One region of the Mesorhizobium sp. P2_E6 genome, then DNA from elsewhere that is predicted to be linked to it. Evidence: predicted binding sites of a transcription regulator. Region 1 holds the regulator's gene; each other region holds the start of a gene.
What was found. The regulator PhoB, encoded in region 1, activates phosphate uptake and scavenging genes when phosphate is short. The targets are predictions, from matches to a motif close to TGTCATNNANCTGTCAT.
Positions count from the first base shown of each region.

Region 2: AC1D08_RS00075 (PhoX family protein) is a predicted target of PhoB. The motif match lies at 863-879, and genes of this name have one in related genera.
Region 3: AC1D08_RS26600 (RNA degradosome polyphosphate kinase) is a predicted target of PhoB. The motif match lies at 571-587, and genes of this name have one in related genera.

Region 1 covers NZ_JBFUEQ010000006.1:124,854-127,055, reverse strand. Annotated here, with positions in the region: gene AC1D08_RS16580 (ROK family protein) at 1-902, shown strand, start outside; gene phoB (phosphate regulon transcriptional regulator PhoB) at 1,057-1,746, opposite strand; gene phoU (phosphate signaling complex protein PhoU) at 1,766-2,202, opposite strand, start outside.
Region 2 covers NZ_JBFUEQ010000001.1:13,950-16,151, reverse strand. Annotated here, with positions in the region: gene AC1D08_RS00080 (hypothetical protein) at 140-637, opposite strand; gene AC1D08_RS00075 (PhoX family protein) at 947-2,202, shown strand, end outside.
Region 3 covers NZ_JBFUEQ010000012.1:130,463-132,664, forward strand. Annotated here, with positions in the region: gene AC1D08_RS26590 (FAD-dependent monooxygenase) at 1-239, opposite strand, end outside; gene AC1D08_RS26595 (zinc-finger domain-containing protein) at 259-504, opposite strand; gene AC1D08_RS26600 (RNA degradosome polyphosphate kinase) at 744-2,202, shown strand, end outside.

The sequences.
Region 1 (2,202 bases):
ACACGCTGACCATGTCGCGCGACGCGCTGGTCGGTGAATGCGTTGCCATCGTACGGCGTCGTCTCGAAGACCCCGACCTCGACGTCCGCAGTGTCGCCCGCATCGCGCTGGCGATCCAGGGCATCACTGACACGCGTGCCCGCGCCATGCTGTGGTCGCCGATCACGCCGCACACCGATATCGCCTTCGCCGACATACTCGAGGACGAGTTCGGCATCCCCGCCACCATGGAGAACGACTGCAATATGATGGCGATAGCGTTGCGCTGGCGCGACCCCGAGCGCTACCGCGACGACTTCATCGCCATCCTGTTGTCGCACGGCATCGGCATGGGCCTGGTGCTGAAGGGCGAGCTGTTCACCGGCACTCATTCCTCGGGCGGCGAGTTCGGCCATATGATCCATCGGCCGCACGGCGCGCTGTGCCGCTGCGGGCGGCGCGGCTGCGTCGAGGCCTATGCCGGCAACTACGCCATCTGGCGCAACGCAAGGCAGATGAGTGAGGACGCGGAACCGGTCGCCGATGTCAGTGATGCCGACATGCGCGCGCTGGCGACCGCGGCCCGCGAGAGGGATGGACCCGAGCGCGAGGCCTATCGCAAGGCCGGCGAGGCACTCGGCTACGGTCTCGGCAGCCTGTTCGCGCTGATCGACCCGGCGCCCGTCGCCATGGTCGGCGTCAGCGCCGCCGCCTTCGACCTGATCGAGCCGGCATTGCGCGAGGCGATTGCCCAGACCGCCGGCGGCCAGCATTCGCAATCGATTTCCTTCGACACCGAACCGAACGAACTGCCACTGATCCGCGAAGGCTGCGCCACACGGGCACTGACCTTCGTAGACCAGGAGATTTTCGCGCCCGGCACGCAGGCGAGATCCGGCCTCGGTGGCAAGAACGTTGCGTGAATAACGCGCCGGGATGCGTTGAGATTCAGGTTAGGCCGAGTCGAGAATGGCGGGTTCCGAGAACCGGAACGGAGCGGACATTTGGATCCGTGAGTACCGGAAGCGCAGGAGACTGCCGTTCGCAGGCCGGCATCACCTGAATATCAGCAGATCCCTAATCTTCCCGGATTGCGTAGCCCGCCCCACGAATGGTGCGGATGACATCGGGCATGCGGCCATTGTTGACCGCCTTGCGCAGCCGGCCGACATGCACGTCGACCGTGCGTTCGTCGATGTAGATCGTCTCGCCCCAGACATTGTCGAGCAGCTGGCTGCGCGAGAACACGCGGCCGGGATGGCGCATCATGAATTCGAGCAGGCGGAATTCGGTCGGTCCGAGCCGGATCTCGCTCTTCTTGCGATAGACCCTGTGCGATTCACGATCGAGCACGATGTCGCCGACCTTGAGCACGCTGGACAGCACTTCCGGCTTGGCGCGGCGCAACAGCGCCTTGACCCTAGCCATGAACTCGGGCGTCGAGAACGGCTTGACCAGATAGTCGTCGGCGCCGGTCGAGAGGCCGCGCACACGATCGCTTTCCTCGCCACGCGCGGTCAGCATGATGATCGGCAGCCGCTCGGTCTCGGGACGCATTCTTAGCCGGCGACAGAGTTCGATGCCGGACACTGCTGGCACCATCCAGTCGAGCACCAGCAGGTCAGGCACGTTTTCCTGGAGGCGGATTTCGGCCTCGTCGCCGCGCGTCACCACCTCGACCTGGTATCCCTCGGACTCGAGATTGTAGCGCAGGAGCACGCCAAGCGGCTCCTCGTCCTCCACCACCATGATGCGTGGCGCGATCATCGACTGGTCACCCCTGCCGTCATGCCGCCGGCGCGGACATCGCCGTCTCGTCCTGCTTCGGACGATTGGCGGGCAGCTGCGTACCGGTCAAAACATAATACGCATTTTCCGCGATGTTGGTGACGTGATCGCCGATGCGTTCGAGGTTCTTGGCGCAGAACAAAAGATGCGTGCAGGCGGTGATGTTGCGCGGGTCTTCCATCATGTAGGTCAGGAGTTCGCGGAACACCGAGGTGTACTTGACGTCGATGCGCTCGTCGTCGGCGCGCAGCTTCGCCAGCGCCGCGGCGTCGCGCGCCGTATATTCCTCGATGACGCCCTGCACCTGGATCAGCACCAGCTGCGCCATTGCGTCGATGGAGTGCGACAGGTCGCGCGGGGTGACGCTGAGGCCGACGGTGCCGACGCGCTTGGCGATGTTCTTGGCAAGGTCGCCAATGCGCTCGAGGTCGCCGG
Region 2 (2,202 bases), on a different contig from region 1:
ACGGCGGCGACCGCCATCGCCGACTGGAAGCTGGCTTACCTGATGCCGCCGAACATCAAGTCACCTCCGCCGGGGGCGGCGGAGGTGACTTGTCAAACTGGTCGTTCCCCGGTTGACCTGCCTCACAGGGCCTTCTGCTTCACAAGGCCCGAAGTCGACTGATGTCGTTTGCCGTCGCCGGACGCTCGACAATCGTGCGGCCGACTGCATCCTTCATCTGGAAACGGCCGTTCTCGATCTCTTCCGTGATGCCGTCGGGATGCTCGACCTCGATCTTGTTGCCGTCTACTTCGACCTTGTCACCGGTTTTCGCGTTGACGTGATCTCCATCGTCGTCGTGACCCTTGCCGACCCCGGAATTGCCGGCTGCGCCGTGATCGTCGCCGGCACCATTGTCTCCGCCAGCGTTTCCGTTTCCGTTGCTGCTGTTGCCGCTCGCGCCACTCCCGCCGCTGCCGTTTCCGCCGCCACCTCCACCGCCACTGCCATGTCCGCCATCCTTGGCATGCGCGCTTGCGGCAACGATGCCGGGACCAGAGCTGTGGAAAGCGAGTTGATAGGGGGCGATGGCCAGCGCCAGTGCCGAGGTCGCCCTCAGCGCCAGCCAGCAACAGCGGCTCGCAATCGATCTGCGCATCCTAGTCTCCTCATCGATCAGGCAGGCGGATTTCACCGCCGGCGTTTTCGCAAGGGACCCACCATCGCCGACATGGCGGCCTCGCGTAACCGGCCCACGACCGATGCGGTGCCGCCAAGGGACCTTTGCCGGACCTGACAAGGGACCTTTGTCCCAGTGTTACATGCTGCTCGCAGAGTGCTTAGCCGACGTCTCAGAATGCTGTCGCGGCTGAAAGGCTTTTGATGTCACGAAAATGTGATCAGGTGACTATAAGGGGGTTGAAGAGGCAACACGCTCCAGCCACCCGCAAAGCCAGAGGCAAGCCAGATGACCGAACATCGCTCCCCCGACGCCAAATTCCGCACCAGCCTGCTCGAAGAAAACGCCGGACCGGCCACCAATCCCACCGACAACCGCACCATGGGCGAGATCATCGCCGCGCGGTTCTCGCGCCGTGGTTTCCTGAAAGGCTCGCTGGCCGTCTCGGCGATCGCCGCCACCGTCAGCCCGCTGGCGCTGGTCAGCGCCGACCAGGCCCGGGCCGCCGAAGGCTCCGCCTTCGCGTTCGACGAGCTGGAGGCCGGCATCGACGACAAGCACCATGTCGCGCCGGGCTACGATGCCGATGTGCTGTTGCGCTGGGGCGATCCGGTGTTTGCCGATTCGCCGGAGTTCGACCCGACCAAGCAATCGGCGCAGGCGCAGGCGAAACAGTTCGGCTACAACAACGACTATGTCGGCTACATCGCGATCGACGGTTCGGCCGAACACGGCCTGCTGGTCGTCAACCACGAATACACCAACCCGCATCTGATGTTCCCGGGCATCGTCAAGATCGTCGAGAAGGACGGCAAGAAGTCGGCCGACGTCGCGCCGCTCAGCAAGGAACAGGTCGATGTCGAGATGGCGGCGCATGGCGGTACCATCGTCGAGATCCGCAAGGACGGCGGCAAATGGCAAGTCGTGCGCGACGGCAGGCTCAACCGCCGCATTACTTCCAACACCGAAATGGCGCTGTCCGGCCCGGTTGCCGGCCATGACCGCGTCAAGACTAATGCCGACCCGTCCGGCACGAAGGTTTTGGGCACCTTCAACAATTGCGCCGGCGGCGTCACGCCGTGGGGCACCTATGTGATGGCCGAGGAGAACATCCACGGCTATTTCTCCGGCGAATTGCCCGAGGGCCACAAGGAAGCCGCCAACTACAAGCGCCTCGGCATTCCCGAAGGCGCCTATGAATGGGCGGCGCACTATGACCGCTTCGACCTGGCCAAGGAGCCGAACGAGGCCAACCGCTTCGGCTGGATCGTCGAGGTCGATGTCAACGATCCGACCTCGACGCCGAGGAAGCGCACCGCTATGGGCCGCTTCAAGCACGAGGGCGCCGAATCGATCGTCGCCAAGGATGGCCGTGTCGTCTTCTATCTCGGCGACGACGAGCGCTTCGACTATGCCTACAAGTTCGTCACCAGCGGTAAGTTCAATCCCAATGACCTCGCGGCGAACAAGGATCTGCTCGACGACGGCACGCTGCATGTCGCCAAGTTCGTCGAAGACGGCTCCGTCGAATGGCTGCCGATCGT
Region 3 (2,202 bases), on a different contig from region 1:
TTCAACACCACCGCTTCCGGCCGCACCGCTGCCAGCAGCAGCCGGTCGAGCGCGCCAAGCTGGCGAAGAATGCGAGTTGCGTTGGGAGAAAGCTGGATGCCGGCGCCTGCGGCTTCCAGACGCTGCGCCTGTTCGAACACCTGCACGGGGTAGCCGCGTTCGGCGAACGCCAGCGCGGCGGTCAGCCCGGCGACGCCCGCCCCGGCGATGACGATTTGCCGGGACCGCGTGTCGTCCATCGGGCTTGCCGCGAAGGAATCAGGCGGCCTGGTCGATGTAGATACAGCCGGCCGGCAGCGTTTCTGTCGCCTTCAGCTTGGACGAATAGCGGTAGAGCGTCGAGCAATAGGGGCAGACCTTTTCGTTGTCGTCGCCCATGTCGAGAAACACATGCGGGTGGTCGAAAGGCGGGTTGGCGCCCGTGCACATGAATTCCTTGACGCCGATGTCGATCGCCGGGTGGCCCGCATCGTTCTGAAAATGGGGAATGGAACCGCCTGCCATCGTCGTCGTCTCCTTAACGCAGTCTCTTCTGCATCTGGATCATAACCGGTCTCTTTGCAAGTTCGATGAAATCAAACTGTCGCAAAAGCCTGTCAGAGGATAAGTTAAGCCGGTTAAGGCAATGACCCCGAAAACGGAATCGGTTTACGGAGAGGGTCAGGCCTCGCTTCAGGGCACCTGCGGCGCATCCGGGAAGGTTGCGTCGCTCGGCGGCGGAGCGTGAGGGAAGAGCAGGAAAAATGAACGAACTGAAGCCGGTGCAGAGCGAATTCGTGAATGTCGAGGTGGCTCGCCCGGAGGGCGGCAACCCGGATCGCTTTGTCAACCGGGAGTTTTCCTGGCTGCAGTTCAACCGGCGCGTTCTCGAGGAGTCGCTGAACCTCAATCATCCGCTGCTGGAGCGCGTCCGTTTCCTGTCGATCTCGGCGGCCAACCTCGACGAGTTCTTCATGGTCCGCGTCGCCGGTCTTGCCGGCCAGGTGCGCGAGGGCATCACGCTGAAAAGCCCTGACGGCCGCACCCCCGAACAGCAGCTCGAACAACTGCTGCGGGAGGTTGAACGGCTGCAGGAAGACCAGCAGAAGAGCCTTTCGGCACTCATCGTGCTGCTCAACAAGGAAGGCATCGAGAGCATCACCCGTGACGCACTGACCAAGGACGAAAAGATCTGGCTGGAAGACCATTTCCAGGAGCAGGTGTTTCCGGTGCTGACCCCGCTGTCGATCGACCCGGCGCATCCGTTCCCGTTCATCCCCAATCTCGGTTTCTCGATGGCGCTGCAATTGCGCCACCGCAAGAACGGCGAAGAGATGAGCGCGCTTCTGCGCCTCCCTGTGGCGCTGAAGCGCTTCATCCGTTTGCCGGACCGCAAGCACCATGTCCGCTTCATCCCGCTGGAAGAGGCAGTCGGCCTCTATATCGGCAAGCTGTTCCCAGGCTATGAGGTCAAGGGATCCGGCACGTTCCGCATCATCCGCGACAGTGATATCGAGGTCGAGGAGGAGTCCGAGGATCTGGTGCGCCTGTTCGAGACGGCGCTGAAGCGCCGCCGCCGCGGGTCGGTGATCCGCATCGAATTCGACGTATTGATGCCGGCGGAACTGCGTGACTTCGTTGCCGGCGAGCTGGGCGTATCGTCGAGCCGCATCAGCGTTCTGACCGGTCCGCTGGCGCTCAGCCAGATTTCCGAAATCGTCGCCATCCCGCGCGACGACCTCAAGTTCACGCCCTACAATCCGCGCTTTCCCGAGCGCATCCGCGAGCATGGCGGCGACTGCTTCGCCGCCATCCGCGAGAAGGACATCGTCGTCCATCACCCCTACGAATCCTTCGATGTGGTGGTGCAGTTCCTGCGCCAGGCGATGGCCGATCCGGAAGTGGTGGCGATCAAACAGACGCTTTACCGCACCTCCAACGACAGCCCGATCGTGCGCGCTCTGGTCGATGCGGCCGAGGCCGGCAAGTCGGTGACCGCGCTGGTCGAGCTCAAGGCGCGTTTCGACGAGGAAGCCAACATCCGCTGGGCGCGCGACCTGGAGCGAGCCGGTGTGCAGGTCGTGTTCGGCTTCCTCGAGCTGAAAACCCATGCGAAAATGTCGCTGGTGGTGCGGCGCGAGGACGGCAAGCTGCGCAACTATGTCCATCTCGGTACCGGCAACTACCATCCGGTCACCGCGCGCATCTACACCGATCTGTCTT